DNA from 3 places in the Halomonas sp. HNIBRBA4712 genome. Region 2 is predicted to be linked to each of the others. Evidence: predicted binding sites of a transcription regulator. Region 2 holds the regulator's gene; each other region holds the start of a gene.
What was found. The regulator sigma-54, encoded in region 2, starts transcription at its own class of promoters, with help from an activator protein. The targets are predictions, from matches to a motif close to TGGCACNNNNNTTGCTNT.

Region 1 (10,370 bases), on a different contig from region 2:
GGCGTCATCGATTAGCCCTCCGCCGCGCGGCCCTTCTGCGGGAAGAGTCCCCGCGGGCGCTTTTGAATGAACAGGATGATGAACACCAGCACGATGATCTTGGCCAATACCGCCCCCGCCCAGGGTTCGAGGACCTGGTTGATCACCCCAAGCGACAGCCCCGCCACCAGCGTGCCCCACAGGTTGCCCACGCCGCCGAACACCACCACCATGAAGGAGTCGATGATGTAGCTCTGGCCCAGGTTCGGCCCGACGTTGGTGAGCTGCGAAAGCGCCACACCGGCAAGCCCGGCCACCCCGGAGCCGAGTGCAAACGTGAGGATATCCACGCGGGTGGCGCGAATGCCCATCGAGCGCGCCATGGCGCGGTTCTGCGTCACCGCGCGCACCTCGAGGCCAAGGCGCGTGCGGCGCATCACCAGCATCAGCGCCGCAAACACGAAGAGCGCAAAGCCCATCACAAACAAGCGGTTGAGCGTTAACGACAGCGCATCGTTGATGACGAGCGACCCGCTCATCCACTCAGGGGTCACCACCGTGCGGTTGAGCGGCGAGATCACCGTGCGCACCAGCTGCTGCAAGATCAGGCTGATGCCGAAGGTCGCCAGTAGCGTCTCCAGCGGGCGGCCCTTGAGAAACTGAATCACGCTGCGCTCGATGGCGATACCGGCAAGGGCGGCGACCAGAAAGCCCGACGGGATCGAGAGCAGCAGCGCAAGGCCGGGCTGGCCGGGCAACAGCTGCTGCATCATCCAGGTGGTGTAGGCGCCGAGCATCATCAGCTCGCCGTGGGCCATGTTGATCACACCCATCACGCCAAAGGTGATCGCCAAGCCAATGGCGGCGAGCACCAGCACCGAGCCAAGACTCAGGCCGAAGTAGAGCGTCTCGACGCCGCGGTTGATCTTCAGGTTCTGCTCGACGCTCGTCAGCGCCGCGCGGGCGGCGTCCGCCACCGCCGGGTTCTCGGCGTTGGCGGCGCGGTTGAGCGCTACCCGGGCACGCGGGTGAAGGCTACCCCGGAGCGCCTCGACGCCATCCATCTCGCCGTTTTCCGCCTGGTAGATCGCCACCGCCTGCTCAAGGCGCCGGCGCACGTAGTCGTCCTCGGCGTCCTCGATGACGGGCGCCAGTGTGTCGAAGAGCTCGTCGTCCACCTCGCCCAGCAGCCGGTCGGCGGAGGTGCGCCGGCGCTCGACGTTGGGTGAGTAGAGATCCACCACGGCGATGGCGCTTCGCAGCTGGTTTCGCAGCGCGTTGTTGATGCCGATGCGGTCGAGTTCGCGGCGCGACATTTCGCCCAGCGGCTCGCCGCTCAGCGCGTCCTCGACGGGCCAGTGGCGCCCGGTATTGTTCAGCACGACCACGAAGCGGCCGTCGTCCGTGCGCTGCAGGCGGCCGTCGAGCAGCGCCTGGAGCCACTCACGGGCGCGGTCGTCGTCGCTTTGCAAAATGGCGGTGATCGCTTCGCCCTTGTCGCGGTAGGAGTCGGCGTCCAGAGTGTCGAGCAATGAATAGCCCGCATCCTCGGTCGGCGGAGCGTCGGTCTGGGCTAGTGCTGCGGGCAGCAGGCCCAGCAGGAGCGCGCACACGAATGCCTTGGAAAGGAAGCGCCTCATGGGGTTGTTCCTTTGAAAAGAGGTGAAGAGACAGCGTGCTCCCTTGCCGCCGGGCGGCGGCAAGGGGTGGAGCGTTACTCGGCGAGTGCCGCTTCGGCTTCTTCTACTGCGGTGCTACCACCACACGAGCCGTTGACGACGTTGAAGTTGCCGCACTCCATGGGCTTGCGCCAGTCCGCGATCAGATCGCGCGAGCCGGGCAGGAAGTCGGACCAGGCGTCGCCGGCGACCGTCGAGGGCGTCTGCCAGACGATGTCGAACTGGCCGTTGTCCTGCACCTCGCCGATCAGCACCGGCTTGGTGATGTGATGATTAGGCATCATCGCCGCATAGCCGCCGGAAAGGTTCGGCACGGTGACGCCGATGATCGCGTCCTTCACCGCGTCGACGTCCGTGGTGCCCGCCTTGCGCACCGCTTCCGCCCACATGTTGAAGCCAATAAAATGGGCCTCCATCGGGTCGTTGGTCACCGCCTCTTCGTCGCCGGTCCAGTCGAGCCAGGCGTCGATGAAGTCGTAGTTCTCGTCGGTGTCCACGCTCATGAAGTAGTTCCAGGCGGCCAGGTGACCGACCAGCGGACCGGTGTCGATACCGGAAAGCTCCTGCTCGCCCACCGAGAAAGCGATGACCGGAATGTCCGCGGCGTCGATCCCCTGGTTGGCAAGCTCGCGGTAGAACGGCACGTTGGCGTCGCCGTTGATGGTCGAGACCACCGCCGTGGGCTTGCCCTCTTCGCCGAAGCGGCGGATTTCCGAGACGATGTTCTGCCAGTCCGAGTGGCCGAAGGGGGTGTAGTTGACCATGATGTCCTCTTCCGTCACGCCGTACTCATCCTTGAGGTAAGCCTCGAGAATGCGGTTGGTGGTGCGCGGATAGACGTAGTCGGTACCGATCAGCGCAAAGCGCTCGATGCCGACCTCGTTGGCCAGATAATCCACCGCCGGAATCGCCTGCTGGTTGGGCGCCGCCCCGGTGTAGAAGACGTTCTCGGAGGACTCCTCGCCTTCGTACTGCACCGGGTAGAAGAGCAGGCCGTTGAGCTCCTCGAACACCGGCAGCACCGCCTTGCGCGACACCGAGGTCCAGTTGCCGAACACCACGTCCACCTCTTCCTGGGCGAGCAGCTCCCGGGCGCGCTCGGCGAACAGCGGCCAGTTGGAGGCCGGGTCGACCACTACCGCTTCCAGGTCACGGCCCAACAGACCACCCGCTTCGTTCTGCTGGGCGATGAGCATCTCGACGGTGTCCTTGAGTGTCGACTCGCTGATCGCCATGGTGCCTGAAAGCGAGTGGAGAATGCCGACCTTGATGGGATCGTTCTCCTGGGCGACGGCCTGGGTGCCCACGCCCATCACGGCGGCGGCGATAAGGGCGGTGACGAAACGGCGGGAGAGCGCATTGTACGTTGGATGGACCACGTGAATCTCCTTGCCCCCTTGCGCGGGGATTGTTATTGAGCCCTATCGAGCGCTGGAGCCCGATGACCACTAGCTCAATGATTCAGCAAGTATTGCGCCACTCTGGAACATCCAATTTTTATAATTTATAAATCAAAGAGTTAAAAAACATCCTTGAAATGGTGAACGGCGCCTGCGCACTAAAAGCGCGCGAGGTTTTTGCCGCGACGGGCAAGTAGCCTGCACTAATACGATCACGCGCACCATTAGCATGCATTTACTTTCAAAATACGGCGCCATAAACAAGCGGGGCGCCGACTGGTATCGACGCCCCGCTTGTCTGGCCTTTCGAACGAAAGAATCAATCGCTTTCCGGCGTACCCTCGGTCGGCGGCTTTTTACTCATTCCGCGACGCAGCAGCGGACCCAGCACGTAGGGCAGAATCAACCCCAAACCGGCAAACGCCCACAGGCCGATCGCCAGGCCGCTATCCCACAGAATCATCCAGTCGCCATCGGAAATTTCCATGGCATGGCGCAGGTTCTTCTCCATCTCCGGGCCCAGCAATAGACCCAGAATCACCGGTACCAGCGGAATTTCGAGCTTACGCAGGATATAGCCCGCCACGCCAAAAGCCACCATGAAGTACAGATCAAAGGTGGTGTTGCTGATCGAGTAAATTCCCACGAAGGCCACCATGGTGACGATCGGCAGCAGATACATCGGAGGAACGGAGAGCAGCTTGACGAAGATGCCTACCAGCGGAATATTGAGAATCAGCAGCAGGAAGTTACCGATCAAGAGCGCAGCGATGACGCCCCAGACGATGTCCGCGTTCTGGGTGAACATCAGCGGGCCCGGCGTCACGTTCAGCGAGATCAACATCGCAAGCAATACCGCGGTGGTACCGCTTCCCGGCACGCCAAGGGTCAGCATGGGCACCAGCGCACCGCTGGAGGCACCGTTGTTACCGGCTTCGGGCGCGGCCACACCGCGCGGGTCGCCTTTGCCGAAATATCCCTTGCTGCCCAGCAAGCGCTTTTCGAAGGTATAGCTGATGAAACTTCCCAGCGAGGCACCGGCCCCCGGCAGCACGCCTGCGATAAAGCCGAGTAACCCACCCCGAACGCTGGTGGGCAGAATGCCGCGAATGTCCTTCCAGGACAGCGACAGCTTGTTGATATTCATCTTTTCATTACCGCGACCGGCGCGCTCTTCAATGAAGAACAGCAGCTCGGATATCGCAAACAGACCAACGATCGCAATGATGAAGTCGACGCCTTCAAAGAGCTCGAGAACGCCAAAGGTGTAGCGCTGAACGCCGGTACTATCGATCCCGACGGTGGCGATCATCAGACCGAGACAGGCGGCGACCACCGTCTTGATCGGGTTCTTGCCGGTAATGCCACCCAGCGTGGCAAACGCCAGCATGAAGAGCGCGAAGTACTCGGCCGGACCGAAGGTCAAGGCGAAGCTAGCCAGCAGCGGCGCCAGCAAGATCAACCCGATCGTGGCCAGCAGGCTGCCCATGAAGGAGGCGATGGCAGAGATCGCCAGCGCCTCGGACGCCTTGCCGTTTTGCGCCATGGGATAACCGTCAAGACACGTCATCATGGCCGGTTCGTCGCCGGGAATATTGAGTAGTATCGAGGAAATACGCCCGCCGTACATGGCGCCGGCATACACCGAGGTCAGCATGATCAGCGCCGTTTCCGGTGCAAGCCCCAGGCTGAACGCCAGCGGAATGAGAATAGCCACTCCGTTGGCCGGACCAAGGCCCGGCAGCGCCCCGATCAAGGTGCCCAGAAAGGCCCCCAGCAAGGCAAACATCAGGTTATGGGGCTGCAGGGCAACGCCAAACCCATCCATCAGGTAACCCAATGTGTCCATCAGCTTGCCTCGAAAAAGGACAACAGACCCAGCGGCAAGGCCAGATCCAGTGCGAAGTTGAACAAGAAATACACCACCACGCCGGCCATGGCCCCGGTGAGGTAGGCCTTGACCGGGCGAGCGCCCATTCGCCAGCAAAGGGTGCCCACCGCCAGCGTCGTGCTGATGATGAAGCCCAGCGGCTCGAGGAGCATGGCGTAAAAGATCAGCACCACGACGGCAACGACCAGCTCGACACCGGTCCGGCTCCACGGCCAGGCATTGTCCGGATCAGGCCGCAGGATCAGATACAGGCTGGACGCCGCCAGTACCACGGACAAAAGCGTCGGGAACGTATCGGGGCCGACGGCTTCGGACCCACCAAAAGGCTCCGGAAACCGGGTCGCGGCCCAACCGTACGCGACGGCCAGCACGACCAGCAGGACCCCGAATATGCGGTCGTTGAAGGTCATTATTGGATCAACCCGATATCTTTGGAGAGCTGTTCGATTTCACTGATCTGGTTCATCACGAACGCGTCGAACTCGTCGGCGGTCATGTGAAAAGGCATCAAGCCGTTCTGAGCCATGACGTTCTGCCACTCTTCACTTTCGTAGATCGTGTCCATGGCATCGGTCCAGTACGTTTTGGCGTCGTCGGAGATATCCGCCGGCATGTAGAAGCCGCGCCAGTTGGGGCCAACGGCATCGACGCCCTGCTCTCGGGCAGTGGGCACGTCGGCCATGGCGCCGGGCAGGCGCTCTTCCGAAAGCACCGCCAGAACGCGCAGGTCGCCAGACTCCATGAACCCCTGAGCCTCGGTAATATCACCGGTAAAGGCGTCCACATGACCACCGATCACCTGAATCAACGCCTCGCCGCCGTTGTTGTACGAGAGATAGGCAATGCGGGGAAGGTCTTCGATGCCGGCGGCCTGAGCGGCGATCAGCACCTTGAGATGATCCCAGCCGCCCTTGGCGCTGCCGCCGGCAAACTTGACGCTGCGCGGGTCCTCCTTGAGCGCATCCATCAGCTCGGTGAGATCATTGAACTCGGAATCGGCGGCCACGGCGATCACGCCGTAATCCGCCCCCAGCGCGCCGATCCAGTTGACCTGATCCGCCGTCAAGCCCGGAAACTGCCCCTGGGCCAGGCGCGTGGTGGTGGCCGTGGAGGCCGCTATCAGCACTTGTTCGTTACCGGCGCGCCGGCTCACGGTATGCGCAAACGCGACACCGCCACCGGCGCCGGGCATGTTAATGGTTTGCACGTTGCCTGGTACGAGGTCGAGTTCCTGCATGACATTACCCACGCTGCGACAGGTAAAGTCCCAGCCGCCGCCCGGGTCAGAGGGTGCGATGCACTCCACCTTGCCGCTGGGCTCAAAGGCCAAAGCCGTACTGCTGAAAGTAACGATCGCCGTTAGAGGAAGAGCCAACAGCGTTAAATGCTTGAAGGAAGGCGTGAGGGTCATGGCGTTCTCGGGTGTCAGTGTTGTTGGGTGGTACGTCTTTTTGTTAGACTCCACATCGCGAACAGTAGGACCTCCTTCCCCCCGTAAACAATACTTTTGCACATAAAGAACATAAGGTTCTTTATGTGTATTTTGTCCTTTTTGTCCACTCCTTTTGTCGATGATTTCCCACGCAATGTCCCTCGCTGCGCGCGTTCGTCGACCCTCAAAACGACGCCACGCCCGTCAGGCGAACCGACGGGCGTGGCGGCAAAGCCTGGGTAAAAGCTTACGCTACGCGTTTGCGGCGCTTTTTCAAAAGTGGCAGGCCCAGCGACAGTAGCGCGATCAACAAAAGCGTTAGCGAGATCGGCTTGTCGATGAACGTCATCCAGTCGCCCCCGGAGATCTGTAGCGCCCGGCGCATGGACTCTTCCATGATATTGCCAAGAATCAGCGCCAGAATAAGCGGTGCCGCCGGGAAGCCGAACAGACGCATGCCCAGACCCAGCAGGCCAAAGCCGAGCAGCAAAAGCAGGTCGAATACGCTAAAGCTCATACCGTACACGCCGATCATGCAAAAGATCAGGATCAACGAGAGCAGCAGCGGCTTGGGCATATCCAGGATTTTGGCGATCAACGGAATCAGCGGCAGGTTGAGCACCAGCAGGAAGATATTACCTACGTACATACTCGCCACCACGCCCCAGAACACGTCCGGGCGCTGCTCGAGCATCATCGGCCCCGGGGTCACTCCCATCACCAGAAGCGCGCCCAGCAGTACCGCCGTGGTACCAGAACCTGGCACACCCAGCGTCAGAAGCGGCACGAAAGAACCGGTACAGGCGGCGTTGTTTGCCGCTTCCGGGGCCGCTACGCCCTTGATGTTGCCCTTGCCGAAGGTATCACCATCTTTAGCGATGCGCTTTTCCAGGCCGTAACCCAGAAACGAGCCGATGGTCGCGCCGGCACCGGGCAGTACGCCGGTGAAAAAGCCCAGTACCGAACCACGGCCTACGGGTCCGGCAATCTGTTTGACCTCGGAGCGGCTCAGTTTCAGCGAGCCGATCGCGTTGCGCGGTGCTTCCTTGCCACCGCCGCCGCGCAGCAACATGTAGAACACTTCGGCGAGCGCGAAGATACCCAGCGCTACGACCAGAAAGTCGATACCATCGAGCAGGTTGATTGAGTTGAAGGTAAAGCGCTCGGTTCCGGTCTGCATGTCGATACCCACGATCGAGACCATGACCCCGACCACGGCGGCGATCAGCCCCTTGACCAGCGATTTATCGGAAAGCGACACCACGGCGGTCAGCCCCAGCACCATCAGCGCGAAGTACTCCGCCGGGCCAAAGCTCACCGCCACCTTGGAAAGTAGCGGCGCCACCAGCATCAGAAAGATGACCGAGACCGTGCCGCCCACGAACGACGAGTAGGCGGCAATGGCCAGCGCCTTGCCCGCCATTCCCTTTTTCGCCATCGGGTAGCCATCAAACGATGTGGCCACGGTGCCGGCGATACCCGGCGCATTGAGCAGGATAGACGACGTGGAGCCGCCGAAAATGGCGCCATAATAGACCCCGGCCATCAGGATCAGGCCCGAAGAGGGCTCCATGGCGAAGGTGATCGGAATCATCAGCGCCAGCGCGCTGATCGGCCCAAGGCCCGGCAACATGCCGATGATCGTGCCGGCAAACACACCGGCAAAAACGTAAGCGATATTGATCGGCTCCAGCGCGATGCCAAAGCCGTACATCAGATTGTTCAAGGCATCCATGGGAATGTTCCTCTAGAAGGCTAGCGTAATGAAGCGTATCGGTGAACGGGTCGACTACCTTAAAAAGGCAATACGCCGGTCGGCAGATAGACGTCCATTACTCGCGTCATGGTCAGATAAAGCGCCAACACTACGCCAAGCGATGTTGCCACGTTGATGGCATGTCGGCGGTAACCGTAGTACGCGGTCAGCCCCACACAAAGCAGTCCCGATGCCAGCACGAAACCCAGCGGCACCAGCAAGAGCGCGTAGGCCGCAATGGCAATGGCCGTGATCACGACGCGCGCCCAGGGGGTCAGCAGCAGCGGCCCGCGGGTTGCTTCGTCATCGATCTCGTCGGCCCCGGCAATGGTGCCCGGCTTTTCGAAAAACAAGAGAATCGACAGGAGTAAAAGCGTGCTCCCCAGCACTTTAGGAAACAGGTCGGAATCGACCGGACGCGGCAGAGGGAACGTCGGCACCTGCCAGGCCATGGCCAAGTAAGCCGCCGCAACGAGGGCCAGAATCACCCCTAGCCACTGGTTGGTATTGAGTTTAGTCATGGAAATTCTCCGAGCGCACGCACCGACCGTCACGGACAGGCGACCGCGCCAGCCTTGGGGCTGGCGGGGCGTATAGCCGCTGCGCTCCACGATAATGATTGACGTAGCCGTTATCAGCGTCGTTATGGGCGAACCAGCAAACGCTGGTTATTGACGCAGCAGCCCCAGGTCGCTCAGCACGCTGCTGAACTGCTCCTGCTGCTCGTCAAGGAAAGCGCCGAATTCTTCGCTATTCTGGTAGGCGTCGATCCAGCCGAGCTGGTCGCGCGCGGCTTGCCAGCCATCGGTTTCGAGCATCTCGGCGAACAGCTCCTCGTAGTAGGCCACCGCCTCTTCGGGCATGTCCGGAGCGCCCATCACGCCGCGCCAGATGTCGAAGGTGTAGTCGATGCCCTGCTCCTGGTAGGTCGGCACGTCCGCAAGGCCGCCTTCCAGGCGCTCCGGTGAAGAAACGCCCAGCGCCCTGAGCTGGCTGCCTTCGCCAAGCTGGCCGACGGACTCGCCGGCGCCGGTGATCACCGCTTCGATATGGCCACCCATCAGGTTGGTCATGGCGTCGCCGCCGCCGGAGAACGGAATATAGTTGATGCTTGCCGCATCGAGCCCGGCGGCCGCCGCCACGCCGGCCATGGAGATATGGTCCATCGAGCCCGGCGCGCTGCCACCACCCACGGAGAGCTGCGGGTTCTCCTTGAGCGCGTCGAACAGGTCGTTGACGGTCTGATACTCGGAGTCCGCAGTCACCAGAATGATCGAGTAGTCGGTGATCACCCGCGCGATCGGCGTGAAGTCGGTATGGTCATAGCGCGAGGCGCCAGCCAGCGGCACCAGAATCATCGGCGGGCTGGTGGCGAACAGCTTGTGTGGGTTGCCGGTATCACGCGCGACCTGCGCCCAGGCGACCGCGCCGCCGCCGCCGGGCACGTTGATCGCGGCGAAACTCTCATCGGCCAGGCCTTCTTGCTGGATAACGCGGGACATGGTGCGTACCAGCGTATCCCAACCGCCGCCCGGGTTGGCCGGGGCGATGAACTCGATCGACTTGCTCGGTGTCCACTCTTGCGCTTGGGCACTGGCGCTAGCGCCCACGAGCAACGCAGCGGGCATGGCCAGCAGGATGAGGCGTTTCAGGGAAGTGCTCATTGGCGTCTCCACTCATTTATGTGAGTTGTTATAACGTCGTTACGCTGCGGACGTTAGAAGACGGACGCTAGCCCAAACAAGTTTTTAGCTATAAACGGCAAAAAAGCCTTTCTGTGCATTTTGTTCATTATGTTCAAATCAGCAGCTAGCGAGGCTCGATCAGCCGATAGCGTCTCTCCGGACGCCCGACGTCGCCGTAACCCAGTTCCGCATCCACGCGCTTCTCGGCGACCATAAACTCGAGATAGCGCCGGGCAGTCGAACGGCTCGCCCCCAGCGAACGGGCCACCTGCATCGCCGTTTGTGCAGCGTTTTTCTCCGTCAGTACGTCGATTACCCGATCGAGAGTGAGCCGGTCAATGCCCTTGGGCAAACCGCTCGAGCCCGTCATCGGCGCTATCGGGTCAGGTTGCTGGCGCGCAAGTACCCGATCAAGCTCCTCCTGGCTCATTTCGCCTTGCTGGGCCAGCGCCCCGCGCTCGCGGCGAAAACGACTGAGCATCTGCGTCATGCGCGCGGCCTCGACGGGCTTGATCAGGTAATCGAACACGCCGCCGCGCAGCGCCTCG
Region 2 (10,370 bases):
TGCTGACGCATCGCCTGGTCGAACTGGTTGCGGAAGGTAAGCCCCAGGTTGATACCGTTGACGATTACGTTGACGACCTTCCACTCGCCGTTTGAAAGACGCAGGCTATAGCTGACCGGGTAGACCTGGCCGTTGGTGCCGATGACCTGCATGTCCACGCTCGCCTGATCCTCGTAACGCTGGCCGCGCTGGTTATCGAGCACGCGAAGATCTTCGTAATCGTAGGTGACGAGCCCACGAGCGTAGGTGTCGATCAGGGTCTGACGGAAGACGTTGGCAAAGCGGGTGCGCTGCTCCGGCGTTGCGTTCTGGAAGTAGCTGCCCATGACGCTGGCGCCGATGTAGCGAAAATCCGCCACTTCGTCGAGGGTCTCATCGACGATCGCCTTGAGCTCGTCGATGTTGTTGGCGTAGTAGCTTTCACGCCCGTCGAGTCGCGCCATGAAGCCGGAAACGTTTTCACGAATCATCGCTTCAGGCGTCTGGCTCTGGGCGCTGGCCATCGCCGGCAGCGCAACTATTACCGCCGCCAGCAGCGCCAGCGCCCAGTAACGAAATGACGTGGTATATCCTTGCATGGCATCCATCTCCTGGCTGAACATTCTTTTGATGAACAAGCGTAACTAGCCGCCCACCATATTGGAAACAAACTGCTGAATCAGCTCTTCGAGCACCAGCGCCGACTGGGTATCGCGGATCACACCGCCATCCTCGAGCATCTCCGGCGAGCCGCCCACGCTGATCCCGATGTACTGCTCGCCCAGAAGCCCTGCGGTCAGAATCGCTGCGGTGGAGTCCTGGGAGATCTGGCCTTCCAGGTCGCTATCGAGATTCAAAATCACGCGCGCGTCGTACCAGTCGGTGTCAAGATCGATCGACTCGACCCTTCCTACGGTCACGCCGGCCATGGTGACCCGGGCTCGGGGCTTTAGACCGCCGATATTGGAAAAGTTGGCTTCCAGCTGAAATGTTTGCGTCGGCGCCGACAGCGACAGCCCGCTGACCCTCAGGCCCAGAAACACGAGCCCGACAATCCCGGCCAGCATGAATAGCCCAACGCCGAACTCCATGGTTTTACTGCGTCTCATCAACGTGCTCCCACAATCAAAGGCCGCCGAACATTACGGCGGTAAGTACAAAATCGAGACCCAGCACCGCCAGCGACGAATAAACGACGGTGCGCGTGGTAGCGCGGGAAATGCCCTCGGAGGTGGGCACCAGGTCATAGCCCTGGAACACCGCGATCCAGGTCACCACCAGCGCAAATACCAGGCTCTTGATCATGCCGTTGCCCACGTCAGAGACGAAGGCCACACTCGCCTGCATGTTGCTCCAGTAGGAGCCTTCGAACACGCCCAGCCACTCGACGCCGACCAGATAGCCGCCGTAAATACCCACGACGCTGAACCCTACGGTGAGAATCGGCAACGCTACGAAACCCGCCCATAGCCTGGGCGCGACCACGCGCTTGAGCGGGTCGACCCCAATCATTTCCATGCTGGTAAGCTGCTCGGTGGCCTTCATCAGACCGATCTCTGCGGTCAGCGCGGAGCCGGCGCGCCCGGCAAACAGAAGCGCGGCCACCACCGGCGCCAGCTCTCTCAGAAGCGACAGCGCCACCATCTGCCCCAGCGCCTGTTCAGCGCCGAAATCGACCAGAATAGTATAGCCCTGAAGCGCCAGCACCATGCCGATGAAAAGCCCGGAGACAAGCACGATGGCAAGCGAAAGCACGCCAACGAAGTGCATCTGACGCACCCAGAGCGCGAACCCCGCCCGCGAGGGCACGCCAACGCTCGACTGGGCGAGAAACGCCCCGGCCCGGCCCAGTGCCTCGACCGTATCGCACCCCTTGCGCCCCAATCGGGTAATGAAACCAGCGCTTCGCGTGAATAGTGACTGCATCAAGACGTCCTTTCAGAGGGCGCGCCCTCCAGCATGTCGCGATAGAAGCTCGCCCCGGGGTAGTGAAACGGCACCGGCCCGTCCGGCTCGCCGTGCATGAACTGGCTCACCCGCGGATCCTGATGGGTATCGAGCGTCGCCGGGGTGCCGTGAGCGACGACCTGGCCGTCAGCGATCAGGTAGAGATAGTCGGCGATGCTCAAGGTCTCCTTGATATCGTGGGAAACCACCACCGAGGTCAGCCGCAGCGCCTCGTTGAGCCGTTTGATCAGCTGCACCAGCACGCCCATCGAAATCGGGTCCTGGCCGACGAAGGGCTCGTCATAAAGCACGAGCTCCGGGTCCAGCGCAATCGCGCGGGCCAGCGCCACGCGCCGGGCCATGCCGCCGGAGAGTTCGGCGGGGCTGAGCTCGCGCGCGCCGCGAAGGCCGACGGCCTGGAGTTTCATCAGTACCAGATCGCGGATCATGGCGTCCGGTAGATCGGTGTGCACTCGAAGCGGAAAAGCGACGTTCTCGAACACGTTCAAATCCGAGAACAGCGCGCCGCTTTGAAACAGCATCCCCATGCGCTTTCTAAGCGCGAACAGCGCCTTGCGCGACAGCGTGTGCACGTTCTGACCATCGATCAACACCCGCCCGCGATCCGGCGTAAGCTGGCCGCCGATCAGCTTCAGAAGCGTCGTTTTACCCGTGCCGCTGGGGCCCATGATAGCGGTCACCTGCCCGCGCATGATGCGCATGTTCACGCCGCGAAAGATATCGTGTTCGCCGCGGGAAAAGTGCAGATCCTCGATTTCAATGAAAGGCATTTCGGACATGAGTGGACGAACCCTCCTCCAGGATACAAGGCGAGCGAACCATCGCTAACGTAGGGGATGCGGGCTCATCTAAACCGGCAATCAAAAAAAACAGTGTTTTCGAATCATAGCGAACAATCCACTTTAACGCTACCGCCTACCCTCTTCACGCTTTGGTGTCAGACGTTTAGCGCGCCAATTGGACTATTTGAAATGGCCGTACCTTTGCCCGCTCGCAAAATGTTATTCTTGCCCGCTCACTCGCGACATCTTCAATGAGGCCTTCATGCCAGCGTCACTTGGCTCTCAAAGCACCCTGCGCGAAAGCGCCCTGCGCACGCTCTCGATCGAGCAGGCCGCCATCGGCGAGCTTCAGGAGAAGCTGGATGAGCAGTTCGACCACGCCTGCGCGCTGATTCTCGCCTGCCACGGACGCGTGGTGGTCACCGGCATGGGCAAGTCCGGCCACATCGCTGGCAAGCTCGCCGCCACGCTCGCCAGCACCGGCACGCCGGCGTTTTTCGTCCATCCCGGCGAGGCGAGCCACGGCGATCTGGGCATGATCACCCGCGCCGACGTGGTGATCGCACTCTCCAACTCCGGCGAAACCGCCGAAGTCACCGCTCTATTACCGCTGTTGAAGCGTTTGGGCGTACCGCTGATCAGCATGACCGGCCGCCCCCACTCCACGCTTGGCACCCACGCCGACGCTCACCTCGACAGCGGCGTTGCGCGCGAGGCGTGCCCGCTCGATCTCGCCCCTACTAGCTCGACCACCGCGGCGCTGGCGCTCGGCGATGCGCTGGCGGTGGCACTTTTGGAGGCGCGCGGCTTCACCGCCGAGGATTTCGCGCTGTCGCACCCCGGCGGCAGCCTGGGCAAGCGTCTGCTTTTACGGGTGAAGGATTTAATGCACAGCGGCGAGCGCCTGCCGGTGGTCGCGCTGGGCAGCCCGCTACGCGATGCGTTGCTGGAAATTACCCGTCAGGGGCTCGGTTTCACCTGCGTGATCGATGAACAAGGCCGCCTGGCCGGCGTCTATACCGACGGTGACCTGCGCCGCACCCTCGATGAACATCACGATCTTCGCGATGTCAGCGTCGATGCGGTCATGACCCGCCCTGGTAAGCGCGTGCGCCCGGAGATGCTCGCCGCCGAGGCGGTGCGCCTGATGGAGGATAGCCGCATTACCGCGCTGGCAGTCGTGGATGAGCACGAGCGCCCCGTCGGCGCCCTGCACATGCACGACCTGCTCTCGAGCGGCGTAATCTAAGCGCTCGGGTCGTCCTCGCACGACGCCTTGCATCACTACTTTCTTTACTTTTTGACAGACCCACTGGAGAGACCATGGCCGTACCCGACGCTTTGAATGACCGCCTTCGCAACGTTCGCCTGCTCGCCATCGATGTCGATGGTGTGCTCACCGACGGCCGCCTCTACTTTCAGGCCGACGGCATCGAAATCAAGGCATTTCACACCCAGGATGGCCACGGCTTGAAGCTCTTGAAGCGCGCGGGTTTTCATGTAGCGCTGATTACCGGGCGCGACTCGCCCATGGTCAGCCAGCGCGCCGCCGCGCTCGGGATCACCCACGTCCACCAGGGCGTCGAGGACAAGCTCGCCACTCTGAAGGCGCTCTGCTCGCGGCTGTCGCTCGAGCTTGACCAGGTCGCCTACTGCGGCGACGACCTGCCGGATCTCAAATGCATCAAGCGCTCCGGCGTCGGCATCACCATGCCCAACGCGCCGGATTACATGCATACCCACGCCGACTGGATCACCGATGCCCTCGGCGGTCACGGCGCGGTGCGTGAAATCTGCGATACGCTATTGATGACCCAGGGCCACTGGGACGCCGTCATGGACACCTATCTTTAACCGACCGAGGAAACGCGATGCCGGGCTCGACGGCAGGACGCATCAAAAAGCGCCTTTGGATGCCTGCGCTAGTGATTGCGCTGGGCGCCTGGCTCGTATGGCTCGACCCGGGCGGGCGCGAGGCCCTCGAGGTCGACCCCGAGGTGCAGCGCGAAGAGCCGGGGCACGTGCTCGATAACGCAAGGCTGACGCTTTTCGACGACACCGGCGCGGTGTCTCAGCGCCTCGAGACGCCGCAGCTTATTCACACGCCCCAGCAGGCGCTGACCGAAATCGAGGCGCCAGAGGCCACCCTGTTCGATTCCGAACAGCGCCAGTGGCTGGCCAACGCCGATCGCGGCATACTGCAAAACGAGCGCCAGACGCTGGTAATGGAGGGCAATGCCCGCCTGCTCGCCCCGGATGAAGGGTGGCAGCTCGATACCGAGCGTTTTGTCTACGACGGCCGCGAGCGCCACGCCTATACCGAGGCGCCCGCGCTTTTACAGCAGCCGCCGCAGCGTATGAGCGCCGAGCGCATGGATGTCTGGCTCGACGAAAGCCGGGTGCGCATGAGCGACAATGTGCGCGGTACCCACCCACCGGTGCCGGCTCGGCCCACGACCGATTCGTCCCCCCAGGACCTCAACCCTCAGGAGTAATCATGCACGCTTATTTTCGCATCGCACTGCTCGGCCTGGCTCTGCCGCTGACCGCTCTGGCCCAAACCAGCCAGGCGCCCGTCGAAGTGGAAGCCGACCGGCTCGATCTCGACCAGCGTGCAGGCACCGCGGTCTATTCCGGCAACGTCAACATTCGCCAGGGCGAGATGCAGATTCGCGGCGACCGCGTCGAAATCACCCGTAACGACGCTGGCGAGCTGTCGCAAGCTACCGCCACCGGCGAGCGCGCCTACCTGCGCAACCAGCTCGAAGGCGAGCCGGCGCCGATGGAGGGCTGGGCGCGGCGCATCATCTATCACGTCAGCGAGCGCCGGGTCGAGTTGATCGACCAGGCCGAGCTCACCCAGCGAAGCGACCGCTTTCGCGGCGGGCGGCTCGAGTACTTCATCGACCGCGAAGTGGTGCAGGCGCGCTCCGACGTTAGCGGCAGCGACAACCAGCGTATCCGCATGACGCTGCAGCCCGCACAATAGGAGAGCCACCGTGTCGAGCACTACATCCGAGGCGGTAAAGACGCTTCACGCCCGCCATCTGGCCAAGAGCTACAAACGCCGCCGGGTGGTGAAAGACATCAACCTTGAAATCGAACAGGGCAGCGTCGTCGGACTTCTGGGCCCCAACGGCGCGGGCAAGACCACGTCGTTTTACATGATCGTAGGGCTGGTCAAGGCCGACGCCGGCTCGGTCGGCATCGACGCGCTGGATTTATCGAAGGCGCCGATGCACGAGCGCGCCAACGCCGGGATTGGCTACCTGCCCCAGGAAGCATCGATCTTTCGCAAGCTTTCGGTGGCCGACAACATTCTGGCGATTCTGGAAACGCGCAAGGATCTCGACCGGCACGCCCGCCAGGAGCGCCTGGAGCAGCTACTGGAAGATTTTCATATCACCCATATTCGCGACAACCTCGGCATGAGCCTCTCCGGCGGCGAGCGTAGGCGGGTGGAGATCGCCCGGTCGCTCGCCACCGACCCGGCCTTCATTCTGCTCGACGAACCCTTCGCCGGGGTCGATCCGATCTCGGTGGGCGAAATCAAATCGATCATCCTCGCGCTCAAGGCGCGCCACATCGGCGTGCTGATCACCGACCACAACGTGCGTGAAACCCTGGACATCTGTGATATCGCCTACATCGTTGGCGACGGCCACATCATCGCCAGCGGCAACGCCGATGCCATTCTCAACAACCAAAAAGTGCGCGAGGTCTATCTGGGCGCGGACTTTCGCCTCTAACCCGGTGTCAAACATAAAGTTCCGTTTACTGGCATATTTATTGCACTTGCGTCTTAACGCCACTCGCTCTAGTGTGGAGCTTTACCCGTAACGAGTGGTTCTTCGATGGTCATGAAAGCTTCCTTGCAGCTGCGGGTAGGCACGCAGCTGACCATGACACCGCAACTGCAGCAGGCCATTGCCCTGCTGCAACTCTCGACGCTGGATCTGCGTCAGGAGATTCAGCAGGCGCTCGACGCCAACCCACTGCTGGAGCAGGAGGACGAGTTCGGCGAGGAACGCACGGTCGAAACCGCGGAAACCGAGTGGGAAGAGCACATCCCCACGGAGCTTTCGACGGACAGTGAGTGGTCCGACACTTACCAGGACATGGCCGGTGCCGGCGCCTCTTCCGAGGGCCCGGATTTCGAGCGCCAGGCGGCGGGCCAGAGCCTGCAGGGCCATCTCCTATGGCAGCTGGCGATGACCGACGTCACCCCGCGCGACTATGCCATCGCCGAGAGCCTGATCGACGCGCTGGATGCCAACGGCTACCTGACCCAGCCGCTCAACGACATTCGTGAAGGGCTCAAGGCGCAGGGCCTTGACGGCTTGAGCCAGCGGGAAGTGGAAAACACCCTGCTGCGCATGCAGCAGTTCGAACCCACCGGCGTCTTCGCCCGCGACTTGCGCGAGTGCCTGATGCTACAGCTCGCAACGCTCCCCGACGACACCCCGCTGCTTATGCAGGCCAAACGCCTGGTGCGCCAGTTTCTCGAGGCGCTGGGCAAGAACGACCTGCGCCTTCTAAAGCGCCGCCTGAGCCTCGATGACGAGCAGCTCGACGAGGTCATCGGGCTGATTCGAAGCCTCGACCCGCGTCCGGGCAGTGCCTTTGGCGCCACGCACCAGAGCTATATCACGCCGGACCTGGTGGTGCGCCACGACCAGGAGGGCTGGCACCTGGAGCTCAACCCGGAGGCCCTGCCCAGGCTTCGCGTGCAGCCGGATTACGCCAGCCTCATCAAGCGCGCCGACAAGAGCCAGGACAATCAGTTTCTAAAAGAGCACCTGCAGGAGGCGCGCTGGCTGATCAAGAGCCTGTCGAGCCGTAACGACACGCTGTTGCGCGTCGGCCGTGAGATCATCACCCGCCAGATCGGCTTTCTCGAGCAGGGTGAAGAGGCGATGAAACCCTTGATACTGGCCGATATCGCCGAGGCGGTGGAGATGCACGAGTCGACGATCTCGCGGGTCACGACGCAGAAATACATCCACACCCCCCGCGGCGTGTTCGAGCTCAAGTACTTCTTCTCAAGCCAGGTGAGCGGCCAGGACGGCGGTGACAGCCACTCGAGCACCGCGATCCGCGCTCGGCTCAAGAAGATGATTCAGGATGAAACGCCGGGCAAACCCCTGTCGGACAGCCACCTGGTGTCGCTGCTCGAAAAAAGCGGCATTAACGTTGCCAGGCGCACCGTGGCCAAATACCGCGAAGCGATGGGCATTCCCTCTTCCAGCGAGCGCCGGCGCCTGCGCTAGGCGAAACTTGTCGCCGGGGCTTTGCAATGGCGGAAAAAGGGTTACAATCGAAGTACAGTCCTGGCTAAAGGAGCACGCCAATGCAAGTGAACATTACGGGCCATCACCTGGAACTGACCGACGCCTTGCGTGACTACGTCAACGAAAAGCTCGAGCGTATCGAGCGCCACTACGACAACATCACCACCGTTCAGGTGACGCTGTCGATCGAAAAAGAGCGTCAGCAGGCCGCTTGCACGCTCCACGCCGCCGGGGCCGATCTTCACGCTGAAGCTCAGGACAACGACATGTATGCCGCCATCGACGCGCTTGCCGACAAGCTCGACCGCCAACTGGTAAAACACAAGGAAAAAGCACAGGCCCGCGCCCAGGGCGCCGGCGTGCGTTGAACCAATGACCCTGGAAAGCATACTCCCCCCGGAACGCGTGCTGTTCGACGTCCCCGGGGGCAGCAAAAAACGCGTGCTGGAGTTCTTCAGCACTTTCATCGCCCAGAATACGCCCAGCCTCGACAGCCAGGAAGTCTTCAGCCGGCTGATTGGCCGCGAGCGTCTTGGCAGCACCGGCATCGGCAACGGCGTGGCCATCCCCCACGCCCGAAGCCCACACTGCAGTGCGCCGATCGCGGGCTTTCTAAAGCTCGCCGAGCCGGTCGACTTCGACGCCATCGACGGCGACCCGGTGGATCTCGTGTTCGTACTGCTGGTGCCGGAAGAGGCGGACGACACTCATCTTGCGCTTTTGGGTCAGGTCGCCACTATCATGAATGACGCCGGAACCCGCGCCCAGTTTCGCAAATGCGAAAGCCAGCGCGAGCTTCTCGAGCTTGTCACCGCGCGAATTCGCGAACACGCCGCAAGCTAAGCCGGCTCGACGCTCTCCTGCCCCATTGACCGAAGAGGCATTCGATGCAACTGGTGATCATCAGCGGCCGCTCCGGGTCGGGGAAATCCATTGCGCTTCAGGCGCTCGAGGATCTCGGCTACTACGCCATCGACAATTTGCCGGCGATGCTTCTGGGCTCGCTGGTCGAGGAACTTGGCCAGCAGGGCGAGCGTACCCACCTGGCGGTCAGCATCGACGCTCGCAACCTGCCCACGGCACTCGAGCGCTTTCCCGCACTGCTTCAGGATTTGAAGGCTGGCACCACGCGGGTGCAGGTGATCTATCTGACCACCGATGCGCGGACGCTGCTCGAGCGCTACTCGGCCACGCGGCGGCGCCACCCGCTGACCCGCGACAGCAACATGACGCTCGAGGAAGCGATCGCCAAGGAAGAAGAAACGCTGTTCGGCATTCGCGAACTGGCGGATCTGAGGATCGACACCTCGCGGCTCACGGTGCACGATCTGCGCCGACGTATCACCGACCAGCTCGGCCACGAGCGCCAGAGCCAGCTGACGCTGACGCTGGAGTCCTTCGGCTATAAGCGCGGCGTGCCGCTCGATGCCGATATCGTGTTCGATATTCGCTGCCTGCCCAACCCCTACTGGGACCCGACGCTACGCCCCTACACAGGGCGCGACGAAGAGATCATCGCTTTTCTGAAGGGCTATCCGGTGGTCGATGAAATGGGCCAGGACATCACCGACTGGCTCGAGAAGTGGCTGCCCGCCTACCAGCAGAGCCAGCGAAGCTACATGACCGTTGCCATCGGCTGCACCGGCGGCCAGCACCGCTCGGTCTATATGGTCGAGCAGCTCGCCCGCCAGCTGCAAAAGCGCCGGGCTCACGTTCAGGTTCGCCATCGCGAACTGGGGCTACACTATTCGCTAAGCGAGGCGACGCCGTTCTGACCAACGCGGGCCGTCGGTCTTGCTTACAACAAGGAATCGCTTGAAAGAAGGAAACAGGGTGGCGCAGAGATCCTTGACACTGACCAACCAGCGCGGCCTGCACGCACGTGCTGCGACCAAGCTCGTGACCTGCGCCCAGCAGTTCGAGTCGCGGATCCACGTTTACCGCCAGGCCCAGAAGGCGGATGCGGCCAACATCATGTCGCTTTTGATGCTGGCCGCGCCCTGCGGTACGGCGCTGACCGTCGAAGCGATCGGCGAAGATGCCGAAGCGGCGCTTGACGCTATCCAATCGCTGTTCGACTCACGCTTCGACGAAGGCGCTTGAGGCACCCCACTCACCCATCGAGCAACCCCATGCAGCTGATCCAGACCGGGAAGTACTCCCGCGTCCACTTCGACCCCGAACGCGATCTGTTCATCAAGACCTTTCAGCCCAAACCCTTCGACCGGCTGCGCTATCTGCTGCGTATTCGCCCCTACCCGGGGCGTAACTTCGCCTTGATCGCCGCGCGCCTGGAGGCGCTGGGAATCGCCACGCCCACTATTACCGAGGCGCGCCGCTACCGGCTGGT
Region 3 (10,370 bases), on a different contig from region 2:
GCCGAGGGTTCGCCGTGGTGGCAAACGAGGTGAGAAGCCTGGCCGGGCGCTCCGCCACCGCCGCCCAGGAGATCAAGAAGCTGATCGAGGCCTCCGGCGTCAAGGTGGCAGAAGGCAGCGAACGCGTGCGCGATACCGGCGAGGTCATCAAGGGCGTGGTCGACGATATGCAGCAGCTCAATACGCTGATCCAGGAGATCTCCGCGGCCACCCGCGAGCAGAGCAGCGGTATCGAGCAGGTCAACGTCGCCGTGACTCAGATGGACCAGATGACCCAGCAAAACGCCGGGCTGGTTCAGCAAAGCAATCACGCCACCCAGACCCTGGCAACGCTGTGCGAGCAGCTGCGCCAGCGGGTCGCCAACTTTCGCATCGCGCCATCGAACGCAGCGAGCGTCGCAGCGCTCCCCGCGCCCCACCACGAGAGTGCCGACTGGGAACGCTTCTAAACGCCCGCGGCTCAAAGGCCCCACCACGCTGACAGTGTGGTAATGCCGTTCAGTTAGGCCTGGTTGGGGTTGTGGGAGGGAGCTTCAGCTCGCGACGGGTGGCCAAGCCAAGGCACCTGACGGCGCCATTCGCCCGCTAAAGCGGCCTCCCACATGAGATTTGTGCCTCCTATTGATACCTACATGTCTTGACTGAACGGCATTACGGCAGTGTGGGGCTTTATTCAAAAGTTCAAGGGCAACATTCAAGAACTGATGAATAACCTTGCAGAGGGTGGGGTCGTAGGAGCCCACTTCAGTGGGCGAAGGCGGCGCCCGCCGCCCGGTCAGGGCACCCGCCCCCGGCAGCGCGGTGCGCTGCGTCGCTGGCTGTAGCCTGCCCCTATAGAGCCGTTATCAATGGCGGTAGAATAAGGTTAAACATCGCCTTCATTGTCCCGCTCGACCGCTTCGCGCATGCGGGCGAGCAGGTCGGGCACGGCGGCCTGGACGCGGTTCCAGCTGGGGATGAAGGGGCGCTCGCGGGGGTTGTCGAGAAACAGGTTGCCCGCTTCCAGCAGGTTGCTGGCGAATAGCTCCACCGCCTGCTCTTCGCTGTGACGGTCCAGGCTCAGCCCGTTCATGGTGGCGTCGTGGTCGTAGGCTTCGATCAGATCCAGCGCCAGGCGGTAGTAGGTGGCCTTGAGGGTACGAAAATCCTCGCTGCTGAAGCTCACACCCTGGGTTGCCAGCTTGCGGTAGAGCGCCTTGGCGATATCCAGACTCATACGGTTGAGCCCGGCGCTGGCATCGGCCTCGCTGACCGGCTGATGCTTGTGGTCGTAGGCGTCAGCGATATCCACCTGGCAAATCTGGCGCATCGAGTAGTTGCGCTGAAGCTCGGAAAGCACGCCGATCTCCAGGCCCCAGTCGGCGGGAATGCGAATGCCCTCGAGTACGTCGCTGCGCATGGCGAACTCGCCGGAAAGCGGGTAGCGAAAGCAGTCCAGGTAGTCCAGATAGGGAAGCGGCCCACATACGGTTTTCAGCGCGCGCAGAAGCGGTGTGACCATCAAGCGCGACACCCGGCCGTTGAGCTTGCCTTCGGCGATGCGCGGATAGTAGCCCTTGCAAAAGCTGTAGTTCAGCCGCGGGTGCGCCACCGGATACATCAGCCGCGCTAATAGCCCGCGGTCGTAGGTCAGGATATCGCAGTCGTGAAGCCCGACCACCGCCGAGCGGTTGGAGGCCAGCATATAGCCAGCGCAGTACCAGACGTTGCGTCCCTTGCCGGGCTCGACCGACCCCAGCCCCTGCTCGTCGAGCTCGCCCTGTAGCGCCTTGAGGCGCGGGCCGTCGTTCCAGAGAATGCGCGTGTGCTGGGGCAGGCGCGAGAAGAACTCGCGGGCGTAGAGAAACTGCTCGCGGTCGGCGCGGTCGAGCCCGATCACGATTTCGCTCAAATAGGGCACGTGCTTGAGTTCGTCGATGATCGCCGAGAGCGCCGGGCCTTCGAGCTCGGAAAACAGCGAGGGTAGAATCAGCCCCATCGGCCGGCGCTCGGCAAACCCGCACAGGTCGCGCTCGAGTGCCTCGACCGGTCGCCGGGTCAGGTTGTGAAAGTCCGTGATCAAACCGTTCTGATGAAAGTCGCTCATGTGCCCTCTCTGGCGTAGCGCCCGGTTATGTATCGAGGTGTTGATCAGAGTGCGGCGGTGTCGCCTGCCGTGGTCAGCCGCTGGTCATCGACGCCCCACCAGTGCGCCAGGCCCTCGACCCAGCCCGCCGGCCCAAACGCTTGGGTGCGATAGAGCGCGGCGTTGGCCGGCTCGACGGTCAAATCGTGACGCCCCTTGATCACCACCGCCTGATCGACCGCCTCGAGCATTTCGAGATCGTTGGGGCCGTCGCCCAGGCCCAGGGTCAGCGGCGCGCGGCCGCGAAGCGAGGAGAAGCGCTTGATCAGCCAGCTCACCGCACTCCCCTTATGGGAGGATGCGACCATGACGTGGTGAAAACGCCCGCCCTGGGTAAGCGCGAGCCCGTCGCTTTCGAGCGCGCGTTGAAACGCCTCCAGCGCTTGGTCGCTGTCCTCCCAGACCAGAGGCTCGCTGCCTTCGCGCTGGCGAGCCGCTCGAGCGCGGGTTTCGTCGAGCCCGGTCAGCGCGATGAGCTCCGCCATGGACATTTCGCCCATGCGGGTAAAGCGAATGCCAAGGCGCTCGCGCCAGACGTTCAAACGCGCGCGGATGAAACGACTATCGACGCCGGTATGCTTGATGACGACGCTGTCGCGGGCGTCGCCCGGGCGGTCGAGGCTTGGATGGCACCACCCCGGCGGTAGACCGATCACCGCGCCATTTTCGGCCACGAACGGGGTCGCGGTCAGGTTCAGCGCCTGGCGCAGCGGAATCAGTTCGGCGCGGGTCTTGCTGGTCACGGGGATCACCGGCACCCCAATCGCGCGAAGGCGCGCAAGCGAGGCGGCGGCGGGAGAGAAATCGTAGCTATCGTGGTCGAGCAGCGAGCCGTCCAGGTCGGTGACGACCAGCCGCGGCTCGAAAGCGGGGTCCAGCTCCGGCGCTACCGGCGTTGAAGAAAGGGCGTGTTCCGACATGAGGTTACCTTCCGGCTTGTTGCATGGAAAAACGATTCCATGAAACAACCTCTAGCAGGTTGCGTGCCACCGCCGGTATCGTCTTTTAAATCATCAAGTTGAAAATAATCAAAAGCTAAAGCGGGTAACGAGCACCACAAAGGTGCGACTTGAATGCACTTTAATAATGCAATTAAAAAAGCGCCGAAGCGATATGCCACCGGCGCTGAACTGACCTCAAGTTGGACAAGCGTGTAGTAGCGTACAATTTTTTTGAAAAAACCTTGGCAGAAGCGCGATAATGTCTATACTCAAATTGTACCTGCTGGCGGCCTTGTACACCCCCTCACCTGACGCCAGCAGCCTACACCGAGCCAAGCCCTAACTGACCCGCCCTCCCCCGGCGGGTCTTTTTTATGCGTCGCTTTTATTCGCTCATCGCGACCCCGCTATCCTCTATCACTCGACATGAATGACAACTTCGACCCGGCGATTGCGCGCGCGTCCTTCGGCGGTGGCGTTGTCCTCGAGCGGGTGCGTGGCGGCGAGTCCTACCGCGCGCAGCCTGCCCGGCTCGACCCCGGCGGCCTGCAGCGCCTCGACGATGGCGATGGCGCGGGCGCTCGACAGCGCCCAGTTGGAGGAGTACTCCGGCGTATTGATCGACTGGCTATCGGAGTGGCCCTCGACGGAGACCTCGCCATCGAAGCGCTGGATGGTTTCCAGCAGGCTTGCCACCAGCGAGGCGCCGTCGTCGGTCAGCTCGGCCGCGGCGGAGGGAAACAGCAGCCGGTCCTGCACGCGCAGGCTGATGCCTTCGGCCACGCGGGCAACCTCCACGCCTTCCAGATTCGGCAGATAAAGCGACTCACTCACGCGCTGGGCGACACTGACCGCGCTTTCGATCGCCTCTTCGCTTATGGGCACCGCGTTGACCGGCGGCTCGTCGGTCAGAATCACCATGTAGTCGGCCAGCGGCGCGGCCGGGGGTGGCACCCGGCTTGCGCGCTCGGCAAACAGCGGCGCTGGCAAAAGCCACTCGAACGCGGGCGCCTGCTCCACTGTGTCTTCCATTGGTGCGACCGGTGCGCGCGCCAGCAACTCCGGCGGCAGCGGTACCGCCGCAGGAGCCACCACCGCTTTGGGCCGCGGGCCGGCCACGCCGAGGGCGGCGCTGATCGCCATCGGGCTCAACTCGCCAGGCGTAGGCGCGGGAAGTGCCGCCCCCCGGCGCGCCAGCGGCTCGGGTAGCGGCACCTGGGGCACGGTATCGCGCATCGCCTGTATCGGCGGCTGGGCGAGCGCTTCCGGTTCGCTGCTCGACCAGCCGGGGCGCACGTTGGCCGCGGCGATAATGACCACGAACAGCGTCACCAGCAGCGTCATGATATCGAGGTAGCTGATCATCCAACCGCTGTTGACGTCCTCGGCCGGATAAACGGACATGAGCGAGTCGTGGCGCAAGCCGCCGCGATGGTCTTCAAGCATGGGGGTGTTTACTCACTGCATTCGGGCTCAAGTGTGTCGGCCGCTGGCCGATAGGTATTCGTATAGCTCGTATAATGAGCCAGTTTATCAAAAACCCCTTTTGCGAAGAGAAGGAACTAGCCGGTGTATACCCGCCTTTTAGCAGCAACGACGCGCGCCGGATGCGCCTTGGGGACGGGGCTTTTGAGTCTTGCACTCAGCGGCTGTTTCTACGCCAACACCTCCCAGGCGCCGATCGCGACCACCTACCCCTACTCCGAGCAGCAGCGCATGCAGGCCGCCCACCACTGGGAGATCCTCGCGCGCCACGAGGCGGGCCAGATTCTCCAGCGCGAGCGCGTGCGCTTTCGCGACCTGCACATTCGCGCCTCCCAAGCGGACGGTTACGTGCCCTACAGTGGCGGCGAGTTCGATCGCGGGTTTCGCACGCTGCTGACCAGCGAACTGGTGACTCGGGGCGCCAACGTCACCACCGCCGCCGGCGACAACAGCGTCGATGTCGTGGTCGGCGTCGAGATCGTCGAGCATCGCGGGCGCGGCTTCGTTCGCCCGCCGGTGGGAGCCTTCACCGCGCTCACCGCCGGGGTCGCCGTGGCGACCATTCCGATCAATCACTGGGCGGAGCCGGCGCTGGGGCTGATTCCCGCCGGTATCGCGGCGGACGTGGTCAGCGGTAGCTGGACCTACACCGGCAATGAAGAAGTCATCATCACCACCCAGGTCATCGACCAGGATCGCATTCTCTACTCGTCGTCCAACATCTACTACATCAACAAGGACGACCGGCGCCAGTACGCGCCGCCGCGGGTACACTACCCGGACCCCGCCATTCCACTCACCGACACCTGGTAAGGCCATGCCCATATCGATTTCTGATTTCTCTGGGGCTCTTCTACGACGCGCCCTGCCGCTGCTGGGAGCGCTTCTACTGGCCGGGTGCGCGAACATGAATCAGCGCGGCCCCACGCCACCGCCCCCGCCGCCGACCCTTTCAGAGCTGGCCCACGAAGCGGCGGCACAGATGGTTGCCAGCAACCCGGCGATGACCCGCTACAGCCCGATGATCGCGGCCACGTTCGTCAGCATCGATAACCTGACCCAATCCTCGACCTTTGGCCGTATCAGCTCGGAAATCATGGCATCGGCCCTTGCCCAGCAAGGCATGCAGGTGCGCGAGGTCAAGATGCGCGACAGCATGTTCATCGAGGAGAACGTGGGCGAGCTGATTCTCTCGCGCCAGGTAGCGCGGCTAAGCTCACAATCCAACGCCCGCTCGATTCTGATGGGCACCTACGCCCAGGGGCAGAACACTATTTATGTCAGCACCCGCGTGGTGCGCGCCGGCGACGCCATGGTGCTCGCCACGGCGGACTTCCAGCTCACCCTCGACAACGACCTGATGAGCCTGCTCGAGGACCAGGGCGGCTGGTAGGTTGGTTTTTTTACGAGTTAAAAAAGCGGCGCGCTACCCGGTAGCGCGCCGCTTTTTTTATCAATGAATGAAGACTGGAAAGAGGCTTGTCAGTCACTCATCTTGAGCAACGTTTTCTCGTCTCTGTTTCGTCCACTCTGGGGCCGCCGCACGCCGGTAGGCGCTATACGCCCCCCACCACACCGCAAGCCAGAAAGCGTAGAACATCGCCCCACTGTTATGGGCCAAAAACGTCTGCGACAAGCCGAAGTCGATATAGGCCACTGGCAGGAGCGTGCCCGCCACCGCCAGCGAGCGAACGCGATAGTCCTCGTGCGCAAGCCCGGAGGCGAACAGGCGCATGGGCACCAGATAGAGCGCCAACAAAATGATAAGGCCCACCACCCCGCGCTTGGCGGTGGCGTCGATAAACTCGTTGTGGGCGTGGTCGAAGCCGGTGGCTGCCGGGCTGATCACCCCGCGCTCTCCAAGCGCGACCATGGCCTCCACGTAGCCGGTTTCGCCCCAGCCAAGCAGTGGGCGCTCGGTGATCAGCTCCCCCGCGCCGCGCCACATCTGAAAACGAAGCCCGAGTGAAGTATCGCGCTCGCCGCCGCCCAGGTACTGGGTCACATCGTTCACCCCGGCCTGAACGCGGGTTTGCACCCCGGTTTGAGGAATCGCGTACATCGCCACGGCGATCACCAGTGCCGCAGCCACCGCCGCGCCCTTTACCTTGAGCGAGAGCGCCCGGCCATAGCCGCGATAGAGCACGAAAGCGATGAACGGAAGCCCGATCCAGCCGCCGCGGCTGCCGGAGAGAAGCGATCCCAGCATACCCAGCAGCGCCCCGGCGAGCAGCAGCGCCACCCAGCGCCACCGGCGCGGTTGCACGAAGGCAAACCCCAGCCCCGCCAGACACAGAACGCCCATCAGCATGCTCAGGTTGCCAAACTGGATCACGTGCAGGAAGCCGCCGGCGCGGGCCACTTCCATCACCAGGTTTTGCCACAGCGCCCAGCTCCCCGCGCCGATCGCCCCCAGCGCCAGCCCCGCCCAAAGCAGAGCGAGTTTGGGCGGGTAGCGCGCGATCAACAGCAGCACCGGCACCGCGAGCAGAAACCGCGAAGGCCGGTCGAAGCCGCGAAGCCCCGAATCCAGCGTCGAAAGCAGCCCCACGCCCAGCCCGTACAGCAACAGCACGGCGATGATCTTTCGATCCGCCGCGTCAAGGCGCGAAGCCGGCTCGAACAGCAGCGTCGCGGAGGTCAAAAGCAGCACCCCCGCCCCCAGCGAGTAGCCCGAAGGCACCACCAGCGCCAGCGCCCCCATCGTGAAAACCGCCGTGTTGATGACCGATTGACGCCAGGGGGATCGAGCCTTCGAGGGATGATTCATGCGTAAGACCTGTGAGGGGCACGCCGGTGCGCGCCGGTGCTTCATTACGTAAACAAAGCGCCAGCCTCGCGGGGCTGGCGCTTTTACTTTCAGAGCGTGTCGCCTTACGGCGTGCGCTCGTACACCTCGGCGGCGGCGAAATCACTGCCTGCCTTGTCCTTTTCGGAGAGCGCGAACTCGACCGGAAGCTCAGGCCACTCGATGCCAAGCGTTGGGTCGTCGAAGCGAATGCTGCGCTCGGAGGCCGGGTGGTAGTAGTCGGTGGTCTTGTAGAGAAAGTCTGCCGTTTCGGACAGGACCACGAAGGCGTGGCCGAAACCTTCCGGCACCCAGAGCTGGCGATTGTTCTCGGCGGAAAGCTCGACGCCGATCCACTTGCCGAAGTGCGCCGAGTCGCGGCGTAAATCCACCGCCACGTCGAAGACGCTTCCCTGGGTGACCCGCACGAGCTTGCCCTGGGGCAGCTCGAGCTGATAGTGAATGCCGCGCAGCACCCCCTGGCGCGAGCGCGAATGGTTGTCCTGGACGAATTCGCGGGTGCAGCCGGTGGCCTCTTCGAAGGCTTTCTGGTTGAAGCTCTCCATGAAAAAGCCGCGTTCGTCGCCGAACACCTTCGGCGTGAGGATGACCACGCCGGGTAGTGACGTTTGTTCGACCTGCATCAGTGACTCCCCTCGGCGTCCAAACGGTTGAGCAAATACTGACCGTAACCGGTCTTGGAGAGCGCGTTGGCGCTTTCGCGAAGCGCTTCGTCGCTCAGCCAGCCCTGGTGCCAGGCGATCTCCTCGAGACACGCTACCTTCAATCCCTGGCGGTGCTCGATAGTCTGTACGTACTGGCTCGCTTCCAGAAGGCTATCGTGGGTGCCGGTATCGAGCCAGGCAAAGCCCCGGCCCAGGCGCTCGACGCGCAGATCACCGCGCTCCAGATACGCGTTGTTGATACTGGTGATCTCCAGCTCGCCGCGCTCGGAAGGCTCGACTTTTTTTGCGATCTCGACCACGTCGTTGTCGTAGAAGTAGAGCCCGGTCACCGCGTAGGGCGACTTCGGCTTTTGGGGCTTCTCCTCGATGGAAATGGCAGTGCCCTGGTCGTCGAACTCCACCACGCCGAAGCGCTCCGGGTCCTTGACCAGGTAGCCGAACACCGTCGCCCCGCTCGGCTGTTCGCTTGCGCGCTTGAGCTGCTCGGAGAAGTGCTGGCCGTGGAAGATATTATCGCCCAACACCAGGCAGACCGGGGAGTCGCCGATGAACTCTTCACCGATGATAAACGCCTGGGCCAGGCCGTCCGGGCTTGGCTGCACGGCGTACTCGAAGCGCACGCCGAAAGCGCTGCCGTCGCCCAACAGGTTCTGGTACTGGGGTAAATCTTCCGGTGTGGAAATAATCAGAATTTCGCGGATACCCGCCAGCATCAGCACCGAGATCGGGTAGTAGATCATCGGCTTGTCGTAAATCGGCAGCAGCTGTTTGGAGACGCCGCGGGTAATGGGGTGCAGCCGTGTGCCGCTGCCCCCGGCCAGAATAATACCTTTACGTTGCATGGTGTCCTTCCTTGCTCAAGGCTCGGCTTAACGCGAGCTTGCGATTTCTTCCACGGTCAGCGCCACCTGACTTTGCCAATCGGGTAGCGTAATACCCAGCGCTTTCTCCAGTTTACCTACATCGAGGCGGGAATTCAGCGGGCGGGTAGCGGGCGTGGGGTATTCGCTGGTGGGAATGGCGCCCACGCCCTGCTCGGTGATCGCAAGCGCAAGGCCTACCTTTCTCGCCTGCTGGAAGATTTCGCAGGCAAAGCCGTGCCAGCTGGTGTGCCCGCGCGGCGCCAGATGGTAGACGCCGCTTTTCAGGTCGCTGCCATCCGGGCTCAGCCACTTGGCCAGCGCCTGCTGGGTCACCAGTGCGATCAGCCGCGCCGGTGTGGGCGCGCCCACCTGATCACTAATGATGGAAAGGCTTTCACGCTCACCCCCCAAACGCAGCATGGTGCCCAGAAAGCTCTTGCCGAAGGCGCTGTAGACCCAGCTGGTGCGGAAAATCAGGTGGCGGCAGCCGCTGTCGATCACCGCCTCGTCGCCGGCGAGCTTGGTCTCGCCGTAAACGTTTTTCGGCCCGACCGGGGCGCTCTCCTGCCAGGGCGTATCGCCCTCGCCGGTATAGACGTAGTCCGATGAGTAGTGCACCAACAGCGCATTATGTTTGGCGCAGTGCGCGGCCAGCTGCGCGGGCAGCGAAGCGTTCAAACGCGTGGCCGCCGCCTCGTCGGACTCCGCGTTGTCCACCGCCGTGTAGGCCGCCGCATTGACGATCACGTCGGGCTGGTGCTCGACCAGGTACGCATCCACCGCCTCGGGCTCGGCCAAATCCAGCGCCCGGCGCGTCGGCGCGAGTAGCTCACCGAACGTCGCCAGCTGGCGTTTGAGCTCAAAGCCCACCTGCCCATTACTACCGGTAATCAGGATCTTCATGGTTAAATCCTTTTAAATCAGAATGATCGGTGATTGCTTTTCCTGTCAAAGGCTCCCCAGCCGCTCACCCTGGTAGCTGCCGTCCTGTACCCGCTGCCACCACTGGCGGTTATCCAGATACCACTGCACGGTTTTACGCAGGCCGGTTTCGAAGGTTTCTTCCGGGCGCCAGCCAAGCTCGCGCTCGATCTTGTCGGCGTCGATGGCGTAGCGCAGGTCGTGGCCTGGGCGGTCGGCAACAAACGTGATCAGCTTGCGGTAGGAGCGCTCGCTGGGCACCAGCTCCTGAAGCAAATCGCACAGGGTTTCGACGACTTCCAGGTTGGTTTTTTCGTTGTGGCCGCCAATGTTGTAGGTCTCGCCTACCTCGCCTTCCAAAGCGACTTTCACGAGCGCCCGGGCGTGGTCTTCCACGTACAGCCAGTCGCGCACCTGCTGGCCGTCGCCGTACACCGGCAGCGCCTTGCCCGCTAGGGCGTTGAGAATCATCAAGGGGATGAGCTTTTCCGGGAAGTGGTACGGCCCGTAGTTGTTCGAGCAGTTGGTGACCAGCACCGGCAGCCCATAGGTGCGCTGCCA

Region 1: a site for sigma-54 is predicted at 3,120-3,137, ahead of urtA (urea ABC transporter substrate-binding protein). Genes of this name have one in related genera too.
Region 3: a site for sigma-54 is predicted at 3,097-3,114, ahead of ACGK9R_RS16045 (HAD-IIB family hydrolase). Genes of this name have one in related genera too.

The regions. Positions count from the first base shown of each region.
Region 1 is NZ_JBIFXR010000005.1:111,388-121,757, forward strand. It holds gene urtC (urea ABC transporter permease subunit UrtC) at 1-8, opposite strand, end outside; gene urtB (urea ABC transporter permease subunit UrtB) at 12-1,619, opposite strand; gene urtA (urea ABC transporter substrate-binding protein) at 1,694-2,971, opposite strand; gene ACGK9R_RS11420 (tripartite tricarboxylate transporter permease) at 3,378-4,907, opposite strand; gene ACGK9R_RS11425 (tripartite tricarboxylate transporter TctB family protein) at 4,907-5,359, opposite strand; gene ACGK9R_RS11430 (Bug family tripartite tricarboxylate transporter substrate binding protein) at 5,359-6,360, opposite strand; gene ACGK9R_RS11435 (tripartite tricarboxylate transporter permease) at 6,629-8,116, opposite strand; gene ACGK9R_RS11440 (tripartite tricarboxylate transporter TctB family protein) at 8,176-8,658, opposite strand; gene ACGK9R_RS11445 (Bug family tripartite tricarboxylate transporter substrate binding protein) at 8,806-9,801, opposite strand; gene ACGK9R_RS11450 (response regulator) at 9,947-10,370, opposite strand, start outside.
Region 2 is NZ_JBIFXR010000002.1:461,781-472,150, forward strand. It holds gene ACGK9R_RS06565 (phospholipid-binding protein MlaC) at 1-503, opposite strand, end outside; gene mlaD (outer membrane lipid asymmetry maintenance protein MlaD) at 624-1,088, opposite strand; gene mlaE (lipid asymmetry maintenance ABC transporter permease subunit MlaE) at 1,105-1,905, opposite strand; gene ACGK9R_RS06580 (ABC transporter ATP-binding protein) at 1,905-2,726, opposite strand; gene ACGK9R_RS06585 (KpsF/GutQ family sugar-phosphate isomerase) at 2,992-3,978, shown strand; gene ACGK9R_RS06590 (KdsC family phosphatase) at 4,053-4,583, shown strand; gene lptC (LPS export ABC transporter periplasmic protein LptC) at 4,601-5,224, shown strand; gene lptA (lipopolysaccharide transport periplasmic protein LptA) at 5,227-5,718, shown strand; gene lptB (LPS export ABC transporter ATP-binding protein) at 5,729-6,478, shown strand; gene ACGK9R_RS06610 (RNA polymerase factor sigma-54) at 6,584-7,999, shown strand; gene hpf (ribosome hibernation-promoting factor, HPF/YfiA family) at 8,080-8,388, shown strand; gene ACGK9R_RS06620 (PTS sugar transporter subunit IIA) at 8,393-8,863, shown strand; gene rapZ (RNase adapter RapZ) at 8,908-9,795, shown strand; gene ACGK9R_RS06630 (HPr family phosphocarrier protein) at 9,854-10,123, shown strand; gene ACGK9R_RS06635 (hypothetical protein) at 10,153-10,370, shown strand, end outside.
Region 3 is NZ_JBIFXR010000010.1:53,918-64,287, forward strand. It holds gene ACGK9R_RS16035 (methyl-accepting chemotaxis protein) at 1-449, shown strand, start outside; gene ACGK9R_RS16040 (glycosyl transferase) at 866-2,086, opposite strand; gene ACGK9R_RS16045 (HAD-IIB family hydrolase) at 2,131-3,045, opposite strand; gene ACGK9R_RS16050 (OmpA family protein) at 3,484-4,470, opposite strand; gene ACGK9R_RS16055 (hypothetical protein) at 4,696-5,364, shown strand; gene ACGK9R_RS16060 (FlgO family outer membrane protein) at 5,369-5,944, shown strand; gene ACGK9R_RS16065 (O-antigen ligase family protein) at 6,038-7,321, opposite strand; gene rfbC (dTDP-4-dehydrorhamnose 3,5-epimerase) at 7,426-7,983, opposite strand; gene rfbA (glucose-1-phosphate thymidylyltransferase RfbA) at 7,983-8,867, opposite strand; gene rfbD (dTDP-4-dehydrorhamnose reductase) at 8,895-9,791, opposite strand; gene rfbB (dTDP-glucose 4,6-dehydratase) at 9,837-10,370, opposite strand, start outside.